DNA from 2 places in the Paraburkholderia sp. D1E genome. Region 2 is predicted to be linked to the other one. Evidence: riboswitches for the same ligand, from Rfam matches in the RefSeq annotation. Region 2 holds a riboswitch; the other holds the start of a gene.
What was found. A riboswitch is a leader RNA that binds a small molecule or an ion and turns the genes downstream of it on or off. The one in region 2 is predicted to bind manganese.

Region 1 (6,731 bases), 3.9 Mb from region 2:
CTCGTCGGGTCGTCGCGCGTTTCGAGGCACACGGCAACGACGCCTCGCAGACCTCGTGCGCTCACCCGTCAAGGTCGCGCAAGCCTGCCTCAGGGCAGCCACGCCAATGGCCCCTCGCGTCTGATGCGTTTCCGCTTCCTCCTGCGGGATGCCTGACATGAATTGGCCGTTCGGCTACAGACCTATCAGAAGGTTCAGAATTTGAATGACTTCGCATTTAAAAACTCCATTTCAGAGTAAGGCAGCCCACGAACCACCAAATCAGCGCTATCATCATGGCTGGACTTTCACCGCTGAACTTAGTCATGAATCCGAAGGATGAACAGTTTTTCAAGGCGTTGGGCTCGCGTATCGCCAGCGCCCGCAAGGCCCACAAGTTCACTCAGCAGCAACTTGCCGAGCAGCTTGGCATTGCCCAGCAGACCCTCGCCCACTACGAAGGCGCGCGGCTGCGGCCGCCCGTCTCACTGCTACCGGAGTTGACCAAAACGCTTGGGCTTTCATCCGATGAACTGTTGGGGCAGGACGTGACTCGAGATAGGAAACGCGGGCGGCCCTCTAAGCTTCAACAGCAGCTCGAGGCGATCAGCCGGCTACCGAAAGCGCGGCAACGCTTCGTATCCGAGATGCTTGATATGGTGCTGGCACAGACCCAGCAGTGAGGAAGGAAATTTGACGTAGTAGAAGAAGCGCGGGCCGCATGGGCGGCAACCCATACGGCCCGCTGACCACCACCAACTCACCGAAGGAGTTGACCATGGCTAACGCCAATCTTAAACCACGTCGCGCACGCGACGAACAAGTCACACGCATTTCCGTTGCGCTTGAAGCAGACCGCACGCACGAACACGGCAGGCGTACTGCCTTTCCCTGGATGCAGGTTACCGATGCCATGCTCGAACACGCCGGCTTTCTGCCGGGACACCAGGTCCTGTTCAGCATCGACTACCGGCTCGGACAGATCACCATTACCGCGGACTATGACTACAGGGTCGCCAGCAGGTACATGACGGCGCCGGAGACTGAGGCCATGCTGCAAAGACGCAGCAAACGGACATAAACAATCCACAAAAAGCAAACCCGGCCTCGGCCGGGTTTGCTTTTATTCGATCTCTAACGCGTTCAACTTTAACGTTATTAACATTGTCGGTTTTGACTCGGCCTCACACCTTCACACCCTTACCAGCAGCTTCCCAAGATTCTTCCCTTCGAACAGGCTATTAAGCGCGTTCGGCAACGCATCGAAACCATCGATGTACGTCTCCTGATAAACGATTTCACCGTTCTTCACCCACGGCGCGACGGTCTGCAGCATCTCGTCCATCCGATGCACGAAGTCGCGCGCCAGAATCCCCTGGATCGTCGCGCGCTGAAACAGCATGTGCTGCAGGAAGCGCGGTGCGAGGTCCGGCGTGTCCAGCCCCCCATCGTATTGGGCGATCGCACCGCAGATCACGATCCGTGCGCGGCGCTTGATGAGCGGAATCACCGCGTCGGTGATCATGCCGCCCACATTGTCGAAATAGACATCGACGCCGCCGGTTGCCGCTTGCAGCGCCGACTGCAAGCCTTCGAGCGTGGGATGCGCCCGATAGTCGACCGCGCCATCGAGCTTCAGTGTATCGGTCAAAAACGCGCACTTGTCCGGGCCGCCCGCGATCCCGATGACGCGGCATCCGGCGCGCTTGCCGAACTGTGCGACTAGCGAGCCGACCGCGCCCGCCGCACCGGACACGACCAGCGTGTCGCCCGGACGCGGCCTGCCCGCTTCCATCAAACCGAACCACGCGGTGCGTCCCGGCATCCCGAGCACGCCGAGCGCGGTCGAAACGGGCGCTGCGTCCGGGTCCAGTTTGGTCAGCTCGCTGTGATGGCACTTGGCGTATAACTGCCAGCCGCTATAGGCCGACACCCAGTCACCCTCCTTGAACAGCGGGCTTGCCGACGCCACCACTTCACCAACCACGCCCGCTCGCTGCACGATGCCAAGCGGATGCGGCACATCGTAAGTATTGCGTTCGTGCTGCTGGATTCGGATGTACGGATCGACGCTAATAATGCGCGCCCGAATCAGCACCTCATTCGATGACAAACTGCCGTCGAGCTCGCTTTCGCGCAACTCGTAATGCTCATCGTTAACGCGTCCCTCGGGGCGCTTGACGTAAAACCACTGGCGATTTTGATAACTCATGTGAGGACTCACTGCTGTCGTAGACGGTGATCGATCTTACCAGCGGGGCTGTCGCACGCGTGCGCACCTGACGTCGCATCCGGATGGACGTCGTCAGGCCGGGAGCCGACGGAACATGTGCCTGATCCCAAGCTTGTTGAAAGCCGCGCATCCCGTTAGAATCGCCCGGTCACTGGGGAGTAGCCTTCCTTCATCCATTGAAGGAGAGCGCGTCAACATACTTGGCCTGCGGGTCATGGCGCGTTCGACCGGGTCGGTTTGGCGAGACCATTGGCGTACTGCTTCGTTCTGGTCGGACGGGTCGCGGTGCGTCATTGGTTCGTCATCTACGTCCGACCGCGGAGTTGCCCTGTGAAACGTCGTAGTGCCCTGCCAGTCTCCCCGCTTGGCCATCCGTTGTGCCGCGTTCCCTTTGGATTTGCTGGGAGCCAAGCATGACCGGTCTCCTGTTCGAACTTGCCCTCATGCTGGTCGTCATTCTGGTGGCGGCCGAGCTCTTCACTAACGCACTCGAACATCTCGGCGAGCGCCTGAAAATCTCCGAAGGTGTGACGGGCTCGCTGTTCGCGGCGGTCGGTACCGCCTTGCCCGAGACGCTCGTCCCGTTGCTCGCGATTGCCGGTGGCACAGCTGACAGCGCGGTCAATCAGGAGATTGGCGTCGGCGCGATTCTAGGCGCGCCGCTCATGCTCTCTACCCTCTCCACCTTCCTGATGACGCTCGCGATTCTTGGCTCGCGCGGTATGGGCGGCTGGGTTACGCCGGAGCGCACGGGTTTCACGCGCGATCTGAACTATTTCCTGTGCGCCTTCGTGCTGGCGGCCGCGGCGATGTACGTGCCGCACGAACAGATGATCGTGCGGGCGCTGTTCAGCGCGGCGCTGGTCGGTGTGTACATCACCTATGTGGTGCTGACGTTCCGCGCATCGAACAAACTGGTCGACGCCGGCCACGGCACTGAAGCGCCGGGCAAGATGCTGCTGTCGCGTCTCGGCTTGCCCACCAATCTCGTGACCATCGTGGTGCAACTCGCGCTGGCGGTTGGATTGCTGGTGTGGGGCGCGGAAGGCTTCATCCACGGTGTGCGGGGTGTGTCCCAGGTGCTCGGCGTCTCACCGCTGCTGCTCTCGCTGCTGATTATTCCGATCGCCACCGAGTTGCCGGAGAAGGTCAACAGCATCCTGTGGATTCGCCGTGGCAAGGACACGCTGGCGTTCGGCAACATCACCGGCGCGATGGTGTTTCAGGGAACCTTGCTGCCGGCAATCGGCATTCTGCTGACGCCATGGACGCCGCGCATCGAAGTGGTGACCGGCATCGTGATTACGCTCGCCGCCGCCGCATGGCTGCGGATCAACGTGCGCGAACGCGGCGTGCCGGTGTGGGCGCTGCTGGTGTGCGGCGTGCTGTACGCCGGCTATCTGGTGATCACCCTGACCCGCTAGGCGAGTGATGAAAGGCCCGGGAGGCCGCGCAGAAACCGCAGCAAAGACTGCAGCGAACGCGGCCTAAGCGCGGCCTTCCCAACAAGCCGCCCTTAATTCGACGGTGCCGCAGTCGTTGCCGCGCTATCCGGCTTGAACACCGTGTTCCAGTCATCCTTCATATCGACGACGAGCCAGCCTTTCGCGCCGGCTTCGTCGAGGCCCTTGTCGAGCTTGCCGCTTTTCGCCGTGCGATCGTACGCATACTCCCGTTCGCCGTCAGTGTGGTGCAGCAGCGCCGCGAAGCGCGGCCCGTCGCCGGCCGAGGTCCATTCGAGCATCGGCACGTCGCCGTCCGCGTTGCCGAACGCGATTACCGGACGCCTGCCGATCACGCGGGCGATGGCGAGCGGTTTGGCTGCGCCGTCGACAAGCGTGTCGACCTGCGCAAGCCGGGTCAACGCGACGGCGCCATTCGTCTGGCTGTACTTGTATTTGACGGTGCTGCCAATCACCTGCTCGGGCGGAATGCCGTACACGCGCTGCGCCATGTCGCGGACGAACTCGACATCGCTGCCCGTCACCAGATAGGTCCTGAAGCCGTTGGCGCGCAGGTAGGCGAGCAACTCGAGCATTGGCTGATAAGCGAGGTCGGCGTACGGGCGGTTAAAGCGCGGGTCACTCGCGGAGTCGAACCATTCGTGCACGAGCGCGGCGAATTGATCGCTGGTCATGCCGGCATGCGCCGCCGCCAGCAGCCTCATCGAGCCGGCGTCGCCGCTCGCCGCGACACTTTTAAGATTGCCTCTCAGAATTGAGCGAAACGGTTCCTGCCGCTTCCATTCCGGATGCCGCCCGGCCACCGTCTTCACCCGTTGCAGCGCAAACACCAGTTGTACCGAGGCGGGCTGCTCCGGCCACAACGTGCCGTCATTGTCGAACACGGCGATCCGGTCGGCGTGCGCGATGAAATCCTTCGACTCGGGCGTGGTGACCAGCGTGACGAAGTCGACAATCGAGCGCTTGGTCGCGGTGTCGTTCCACGATGGGAGGGCGGCGGCGGTCGACGCGCCGGCCGGCGACTCGCTCGTATCGTGGCGCGGCGTAACGGTGCAAGCTGAAAGAACCACGACGGTCAAAGCAATGCAGTACCGGTGCATCGTGCGAATCATGAAAGCCTCATCAAAAGCGGTGGGTCAAACTTTGAGCGAGCGCCAGTCTAATGGGCCTAGGTGATTGTTGCAGCCCATTCTGTTGTTTTTTTTGAGCGGCCGCGTCAATGCCGGTGATTCGCAACGGCACATTCCGCCATGCGGTTACTTAAGCATTGAGCGAATAAATATTCAAAGCTACGGAGAAACTATGCAATGCGAATGGCTATAAAAATCTAATGCAGGCGGAAATTGACGAGCTTTCGATCGTGTTACAAATTTATCTCTGTAATTATCGGGAACGTTTGCTAGTATTCCGCAACGACGTCCCACGTTGTGCACTTTCTACTTTCCGCATGCCGCGGTTGGCGCGGCGTCTCTTTGGTTTGAAGGAGCGTCCATGCAAGCCCTGTATCCGGTCGTACCGTCTGTCCAGCTTGTTCGAGAGACTTAGCGCGATTTAATCGTGTGCCTCATCTGTCTCGCATATTTTCCCGGCTGCGCGTGGCTGCCGGGTGGGCTAACACGCGTCTGCGATTAGTTCGATTTAATTCGAAAATACGAATGCTGTTTCCTTGGTTTTATTTGCGTCGGGCAAAGGAATGCGTTCGCCTATAAGAAATGCCCATAGACGAGGTGTGGGAATGGGTTGTAAATGCGTGGTTTGGTCGGCAGCGTTATACGCCGCCTCGGTGATGTTGTCGCCGGCGTTCGCTCAGGCATCGGCCGACGAAGCCAATAAGAGTAATAATCCGCTCAATCTGGCCGCGTCATTCAACATCCAGAATTACTACACGCCGAGCGTGTTCGGCGCGAGCGCGCACACCAACGATCTGCTCTTGCGCCCCACCGTGCCGATCGGCCCGAACAGCCTGATCGGCGTGCCGGAAATTTTCCGCGCCACGCTGCCGGTCAGCACGCGGCCCGATCCGAGCGGTGGTTATAACACCGGCCTCGGCGACCTGAATCTATTCGACATCTTCCTGCTCTCCCAAGGCGACGTGCAGATCGGTGTCGGCCCGCTCGTGACCATGCCGACGGCCACTGACCCGAGTCTAGGTACCGGCAAGTGGCAGGCTGGCCTTGCCGCTGTCGCCGTAAGCGCGACCAAGGCGCGATTGCTCGGTGCGCTGGTGCAATGGCAACACTCGTTCGCGGGGCAAAGCAGCCGGCCGACTACGCAGTCGCTCACTGCGCAGCCGTTTGGCATCTTCAACCTGCCGGGCGGCTGGTACATCCGCTCGACCGGCACCTGGACTTTCGACCTGCAGCACGGCAGCTATTACATTCCGGTCGGCCTTGGCGCCGGCAAGGCGTGGAAGGGTGGCTCGACCATCTACAACGCGTTCATCGAACCGCAGTACTCCGTTGCCCATTCCGGCGCAGGGGTGCCGAAGTTCACGATCTTCGCGGGCTTGAATATGACGTTCGGCAAATAGACCAGAACCTGAGAGAAAGCAGTCATGACATTGCTTAAACGCCTGCAAATCGGCGCAGTCGTCGCCGGACTGTCGCTGACGATGTTGCCAATCACGCAAGCTGGCGCCCAGGCCGCGGCTTCGTCCGCGACCGTTACAGCCTCACCGGACGAAGCGCGCGCGATCGCCAAGGATGCGTTCCTCTACGCGTATCCCATGCTGTTCAACTACAAGACTCTGTACCAGCAGGCGCTCGATTCCAGCTCGAAGTCTTACGTGGGTGGTTTCGGCAAATTCCGGAATTACTCGCAGCCGTACGGTCCCGAGAACAAGGAAATCGTCACGCCGAATAACGACACGCCGTACTCGTGGGCATGGCTCGATCTGCGTCGCGAACCGTGGGTGCTGACGGTGCCCGCGGTGCCGAACGAGCGTTACTACGTGTTCCAGTGGATCGACCTGTTCACGTACAACTTCGCGTACGTCGGTTCGCGCACCACGGGCAACGGCGCGGGCCACTATCTGTTCGCCGGACCGAACTGGCAAG
Region 2 (6,731 bases):
TACGCGATTGCCGGTCCAGTTGTGGAAGTACTCGTGGCCGACCACCGCCTCGATGTTCGCGAAGTCGGTGTCCGTTGCCGTTTCGGGGTTCGCCAGCACGTACTTCGTGTTGAAGATGTTGAGCCCCTTGTTCTCCATTGCGCCCATGTTGAAGTCGCTCACGGCGACGATCATGAAACGGTCCAGATCCAGTTCCAGCCCGAAGCGTTCCTCGTCCCAGCGGATCGAATGCTTCAGCGAATCCATCGCATGCTGCGTCTTGTCGAGATCGTGCGGTTCGACCCACACCTGCAGCAGCTTTTCCTTGCCCGAGCCGCTTTTTACGCGTTCTTCGAGTGCGACCAGCTTGCCCGCGACCAGCGCGAACAGATAGCTCGGCTTCCTGAACGGATCTTCCCAACGGGCGAAATGGCGGCCGTCCGGCAGATCGCCTTCTTCGAGCAGATTGCCGTTCGACAGCAGCACCGGGTAGTCGGCCTTGCTGGCGCGCAACGTGACCGTGAAGGTCGCCATTACGTCGGGACGGTCGAGGAAATAGGTGATGCGGCGAAAGCCTTCCGCCTCGCACTGCGTGAAGAAGTTGCCGCCCGACACATACAGGCCCGACAGCGTGGTATTTTCCGCCGGATTGCAGATACTGGTAAGCGTGAGCTCGAAGTTATCCGGCACGTTGTCGAGCGTGAGGCCGTGCTCGTGCGCATGCGCGTTGGCGAATGGGGCGCCGTCGATCGTGGCGCCGACGAACTCGAGTTGTTCGCCCATCAGTTCGAAATTCGAAGCTCGGGATGCGTCCGGGTTGCGGCGCACACGCATCGTGTTCCTGACGACGGTGCGTTCGGGGATCAGATCGAACTCCAGTGCGACGGTGTCGATCAGGAAGGCGGGCGGCGCGTAATCGGCGCGGCGGATCACATTGGGCGTTGCGGTATCGGCCATGGCGTTCTGTAGTGATGGGACTCGAGCCGTCACACGTGCTTATGGCGCGCGAGCCGGGCTTGTCGAGCCATTGTACAAAGGCTCGGCGGATCGTGCGGAGCGAACTTTTTACCGAGTCGCCAGGTCAGCGTATTATCGGGCGCGCCACGCGCAGCAAAGCATGCGCGCAAACCAACCCGGTCAAGACTGGCGATAACAGGCAACCCGAGGTAGACCATGAAATTCGATCGATGGACCCGCCGCGCCACACTGCTGCTGGCCACGCTGACGGTGCTGCTGTCCGGCTGCACGACCTACGTGACCACTCAGGTCACGGCGTTTTCCGACTGGAGCGGCAATGACGCCACCCGTACGTATGCCTTTACGCGGGCAGCGGATCAGCAGAACAATCTCGAACTCACCACGTACGAGCGCCTGGTCGGCAACGAACTTGCCACGCACGCGTTCCGTCAGGTCGACACTTCCCAGGCGCGTTATCTGGTCGGACTGTCTTACGGGATTCGCTCGGACATGGTGACAGTCGCGCAGCCGGTGTATTACAACCCCTGGCCGGCGCCGTACTGGGGCCGGTCGTTCGATCCGTGGGGGCCGTGGGGTGCATGGGGTCCGTATCCGACTGCGTACGTGAATCAGAGCTACCCGATTTTCACGCACCTGCTCGGCGTGCGAATCACCGAGCGTGCTAGCGGCAAAGAGGTCTATAACGTGACGGCGCGCAACTCGGGTGGCGAGTCGTCGCTGGTGAGGGCTATGCCGTATCTGGCGCGCAGCGCGCTGGCCGATTTTCCGCTCGGCAACGGCGTGGTCCATACGGTGAAGATCCCTGTCGACAAGAACGGCGGAGCGTCGAACGAAGTCGCTACGACGGGCGCCGCGCCCGCGGCCGCACCGGCGGCAGCGTCGAGTGCGAAGGCCGTGCAGTAAACGCGAGCGGCGCGATCAACGTCATCCGCTGCGACGCAACAAAAAACGGCCCGGCAGGTCATCCCTGCCGGGCCGTTTTCATTCGCGCACAACGTGTGACGTGAGCGCTGCGTGAGTGATCTCGCTTAAACCCCGACGCCGAACAACGCCATCGTCCCCAGAATCACGAACATCACCGCGGCGATGGCGTGCACAGTTTGGGTCGGAAGCCGATGGGCGAAGCGGTCGCCGAGCAGGATCGCGGGCACGTTGGCGATCATCATGCCGAGCGTCGTGCCGGCCACCACGCCGAAGAAATCGTGAAAGCGCGCGGCGAGCGCCACGGTCGCAATCTGCGTCTTGTCGCCCATTTCGGCCAGGAAGAACGTCACGACGGTCGCGCCGAATACGCCGAAATGTGTGCGGCTGGTGTTAGCTTCTTCATCGTCGAGTTTGTCCGGTACGAGAATCCACAAGCCCATCGCAATGAACGACGCGGCGAGGGCCCACCGCATGATGGTCGGCGTGAGCAGCGTGCCGAGCCACGCGCCGAGTGCGCCGGCGCAGGCGTGATTGACGAGCGTAGCGGTCAGCACGCCCAGAATGATCGGCATCGGTTTGCGATAGCGGGCCGCGAGGACGAGCGAGAGCAGTTGCGTCTTGTCGCCGATCTCGGCGAGCGTGACCGCTCCGGTCGAAATGAGAAAAGCGTGATCCACGGTGTGTTGGTTCCCCGGGCCGAGATAAGAACGAGCGACGACCCACGACACCGCCGGGCCCTATTTCGGCGTGTGTGGATCATCAGTCTCGCCAGGCCAAAGGCTGCGGCTGCCATGGCCGTAAAGGCCAAGTTTGTTGACAGGCGCCCCCGCGAACCGCACGTTCGACGCACCCGTATGACAGCGGTGCGGACATGCCGCGGGGCGGCTACTCCCCAATGAGGGACGGAGTATAGCAGGCGTGGCCGCGCGCCACCGCTACCCGTCAAAAATCGCGTTGCGGTAAGCGACCGTAAGTTGCGCGTGAGATTTGAACGACGCGCGGCGAATCACTCAGCAGATAGCGCCCGGCATATTGAAGTGTTCCGAAACGAAACACTTATTTCGAAAGTTAAATGAAAGTATTGGTGCGTGTTGGGGGAAGTCATTAACGTCCAGTCGGGCTGCGAAGCTCGCCGCAAGTGGCTTTGCGGGTCGATCACGCGCTGCGCAAGGGCCGCTGGGCCTGCATTTCGGTGTTGTCCAGTCAGCCGTCGTACGAGCGATACGGATACAGATGGATACGTCTTTTGTGGCTGATTTAATCCACAATCTTCAGTATGATTCCGGCGACCATAGGGAGCCTGAGACAATCCATCAGACCAATTGGCAAAGGCGCCTAAATAATCGGGGCCAAGTGCCGTTAAATCGCTGAACCCTATAAGAAGATTGGATTGACCCCCCGGCTGGAGACTGCTGTTCCGCGCGGCGCGTATGCTCTGACGGGTAGGTATTCCGTCAGGCGCTCTCAGCCTCTCCTCGCTTCTACGCGCGAACACCGATATGCCCGATCTGCACTGGACCATTCCGGTCGCTCGCTGGTCTAGCTGGCCTGCTGCCGCAACTGCTGCACCCGATATCGGCTTCATCGAGCCGATCGTACGGCGTCGCCTGAGCACTTTGTCCAGAGTCGCCCTGAAGGTCGCGCATGATTGCGTGGCGCAAGACGAGGTGCGGGTCGTGTTTGCTTCACGCCACGGCGAATTGCGGCGCACTACGGACATTTTGCGCACCATCAGCGCGGGTGAACCGGTCTCGCCGACCGCCTTCAGCCTGTCGGTACTGAACGCAATGACGGGTGTGTTCGGCATCGCGCGCGGCGACCGTTCCGCTGCCAGCGCGATCTCGGCCGGCGCTGAGACGCTTGGCTATGCGCTGCTGGAAGCGTATGCGCAATACGGCACACAGCCCGGCTCGCCAGTGCTGCTGGTGTACGCTGATGAACCGGCCGATGCGGCGTATGGCACGATTGAAGACGAAGTGCAGGGTGGCGCGATCGCGATCCTGCTGAACGGTGAGGCGACTGCGGGGCAACTGGTTTGCACGTTGTCCGGCGCAGGTGAGCCGGAGGCCGCAGAGGCCGCGCAGGGAGCAAGCCACACGGGCGAGGAAAGCGAGTCAGGCACGGAGGAAAGTTTCGCGAGCCAGAGCCAGGCACTGCTGCATTGTCTGGAAACGGGCCAGCCCGCCGTCTGGCAAAGCGCCGGCGCCGCATGGCATTGGAGGTTGCATGAACGCGCGATTTAATTACCTCTGGCGATTCTGCGCGACGGGCATGGCCTTCGTGGTGTTCGGCATCTGCGGTGTGCTGTTTTCGGTGCTGGTGTTCCCGTTTGCCTGGCTGTGGCCGCATCCGGCGTCGCGTCAGCGTGTGGTGACGACCGTGATTCACTGGTTCTTCCGCGCGCTGGTCGCAGTGTTGCGGCGCATCGGCGTAATGGAACTCGAAGTGTCGGGCGCGCAGGTATTGCGCGCCGGTGGCCCGGCGATCGTGGTTGCCAATCACCCGACGTACCTGGACGTGATGGTGCTGTTGTCGCTCACGCCGCGTGCCTGTTGCGTGGTGAAAAACGCGCACTGGGGCAACCCGTGTTTCTGGGGAATCGTGCGCTCGGCGGAATACGTGAGTAATGCCGATCCCTCGGAGCTCGTCGAAGCCGGCGCGCGGCAGCTCGCAGCAGGCTACACAATGATTATTTTCCCCGAAGGTACGCGCAGCCCGGCACCGAACCGCTTGCACGCCTTTTCACGCGGTTTCGCGCATATGGCGTTGAAGGTCGGCGCGCCGATCGTGCCGGTGTTGATGGATTGCGATCCGCCGGCGTTCACCAAGCAGATGCGCTGGTACGACGTGCCGACGCGCGCTTTCCGGATACGCGTGAACGTGCTCGAGCCGCTTGGCGTCGAGCAACTCGCGGACCACGCCGTTACACCGTCTCTCGCGGCGCGCAGCGTGACTAGCGCCATCGAAGCACACATTACTCAGCACCTGTTCGATTATGGATTCTTTAAAACTGGAAATTAAACAGCTTCTGATCGAAGCCCTCGATCTGGAAGACCTGAGTCCGGCCGATATCGACGACGACGCACCGTTGTTCGATACCGACGGCATCGGCCTCGACTCGATCGATGCGCTCGAGATCGGCATCGTGCTGCGCAAACAATACCAACTGACCATTGCAGCGAACGACGAACGCACCCGCGAACATTTCCGCTCAATCAGCACGCTGGCCGCACTGGTCGCGAGTCAACGCGAAACGGCGCATGCTGTGAACGAAACCACAAAAAAAGGGGATTAATCGTGTCCGAGGCAGAGATTCTTGAGCGCATACGCGCCATCTTCAAAGAGAACTTCGCGATCGAGCCGGAGCGCGTGACACCCGACGCGCATCTCTTCGAAGACCTCGATCTCGACAGCATCGACGCCGTCGACCTCGCGATCAAGCTGCAGGAAATGACCGGCCGCCGCATCAAGCCGGAAGAATTCAAGTCGGTGCGCACGGTCGGTGACGTGATCGGTGCGGTCGAATCCCTGCTGGCGGCACAAGGCTGATGCCATTCGTGCGCTCGCGAATGCAAGCGGCGGCGAGCCCACCCGCCGGGGCATCGTCCGGCAGTGAGCGCCATTGGGCCAAAACGGTGGTGCAGGTCCTGCTAAAACTCGCGTATCCCGCGTTGATTCTGTGTGCCTGGCGCTGGGACACACCGCGCTACGTCGGCTGCATGCTGTTTGCGATTCTGTGGTTGCAGCGCTGGGCCGGCAGCGGTCCGGTCGCGACCTCGCTGCGCCGGCTCTCCTCGCTCGACTGGACCGTGGTCGGCTTGCTGAGCTGCGCCTCGGCGGCGATCGTGTTCACCAACAGCGAACTGCTGTTGCGCCTCTATCCGTCACTCGTCAATCTGGGCCTGTTGATTGCATTCGGCGCGACGCTCGTGCGCGGGCCGTCGATGATCGAAAAATTCGCCCGGCTGGGCAATCCGAATCTGCCGCCGGGCGCCGTGCGCCATACGTGGCGCGTGACCCAGGTGTGGTGCGTATTCTTCGCGCTGAACGGCGCGTTCTCCGCGTATACGGCGCTGTACTGGAGCCGTGCAAGCTGGTCGCTCTATAACGGCGCGATCGCCTACGGATTGATCGGCGTGCTGCTGGTCGCCGAGGTGATCTGGCGTTATCTGGTGGTGTTGCCGCGAGCCGCGCGTTCGGAGGCGGCATGATCGCGCTGCATGATCTGCTGTCGGCGGACCATGAGGCTTCCGTCGTGAATGCGCCGGTATGTCGTGATGGCGCGACGGTGCTCGATCACACTGCATTTCGCGCGCGTGTCTCGACGCTGGTCTCACTGGTGCAAACGCAAGCCGCGCGACGCTACGCGTTGTGTATCGACGATCCGTTCGATTTCGCCTGCGCGCTGTTTGCGTTGTTCGCGTGCGGCAAGGAGCCGGTGATTCCGGCCAATGCGACACCGGGTTATCTCGCCGATCTTGCCGACGCGTACGACGCCGTGCTGACCGACGCCGACCTGCAGCCTGTTGCGCGAGACGCCGACGCCGATTTCACACACGCGCGAGACACCTCATACACGATCGATCCGCAAGCCCCGTTGACGCTCTACACGTCGGGCAGCAGCGGCACCCCCAAGCCGATCCGCAAAACCCTCGCGCAATTCAACGCCGAAGTGCACACGCTCGAAAGGCAGTGGGGCGCGCTGGTCGGCGATGCGACGATGCTCGCGAGCGTGCCGCATCATCACATCTACGGTCTGCTGTTTCGCGTGTTGTGGCCGCTCGCCGCGGGCCGCGCATTCGACCGGGCGATCAGCATCGAGCCTTTGCATTTGCAAACGCAGATCGAGC

Region 1: linked by a shared signal. The riboswitch ahead of ACUN0E_RS42085 (sodium:calcium antiporter) and the one ahead of ACUN0E_RS24590 (TMEM165/GDT1 family protein) in region 2 are both predicted to bind manganese.

The regions. Positions count from the first base shown of each region.
Region 1 is NZ_JBQYMB010000001.1:9,377,549-9,384,279, forward strand. Features, by position in the region: gene ACUN0E_RS42070 (helix-turn-helix domain-containing protein) at 306-662, shown strand; gene ACUN0E_RS42075 (hypothetical protein) at 758-1,060, shown strand; gene ACUN0E_RS42080 (NADP-dependent oxidoreductase) at 1,172-2,191, opposite strand; yybP-ykoY riboswitch at 2,354-2,525, shown strand; gene ACUN0E_RS42085 (sodium:calcium antiporter) at 2,626-3,636, shown strand; gene ACUN0E_RS42090 (HAD family hydrolase) at 3,729-4,787, opposite strand; gene ACUN0E_RS42095 (hypothetical protein) at 5,411-6,205, shown strand; gene ACUN0E_RS42100 (DUF1254 domain-containing protein) at 6,230-6,731, shown strand, end outside.
Region 2 is NZ_JBQYMB010000001.1:5,458,688-5,465,418, forward strand. Features, by position in the region: gene pepN (aminopeptidase N) at 1-936, opposite strand, end outside; gene ACUN0E_RS24585 (DUF4136 domain-containing protein) at 1,153-1,860, shown strand; gene ACUN0E_RS24590 (TMEM165/GDT1 family protein) at 1,986-2,558, opposite strand; yybP-ykoY riboswitch at 2,570-2,787, opposite strand; gene ACUN0E_RS24595 (beta-ketoacyl synthase chain length factor) at 3,381-4,124, shown strand; gene ACUN0E_RS24600 (lysophospholipid acyltransferase family protein) at 4,108-4,902, shown strand; gene ACUN0E_RS24605 (phosphopantetheine-binding protein) at 4,877-5,176, shown strand; gene ACUN0E_RS24610 (acyl carrier protein) at 5,179-5,430, shown strand; gene ACUN0E_RS24615 (hypothetical protein) at 5,430-6,092, shown strand; gene ACUN0E_RS24620 (AMP-binding protein) at 6,089-6,731, shown strand, end outside.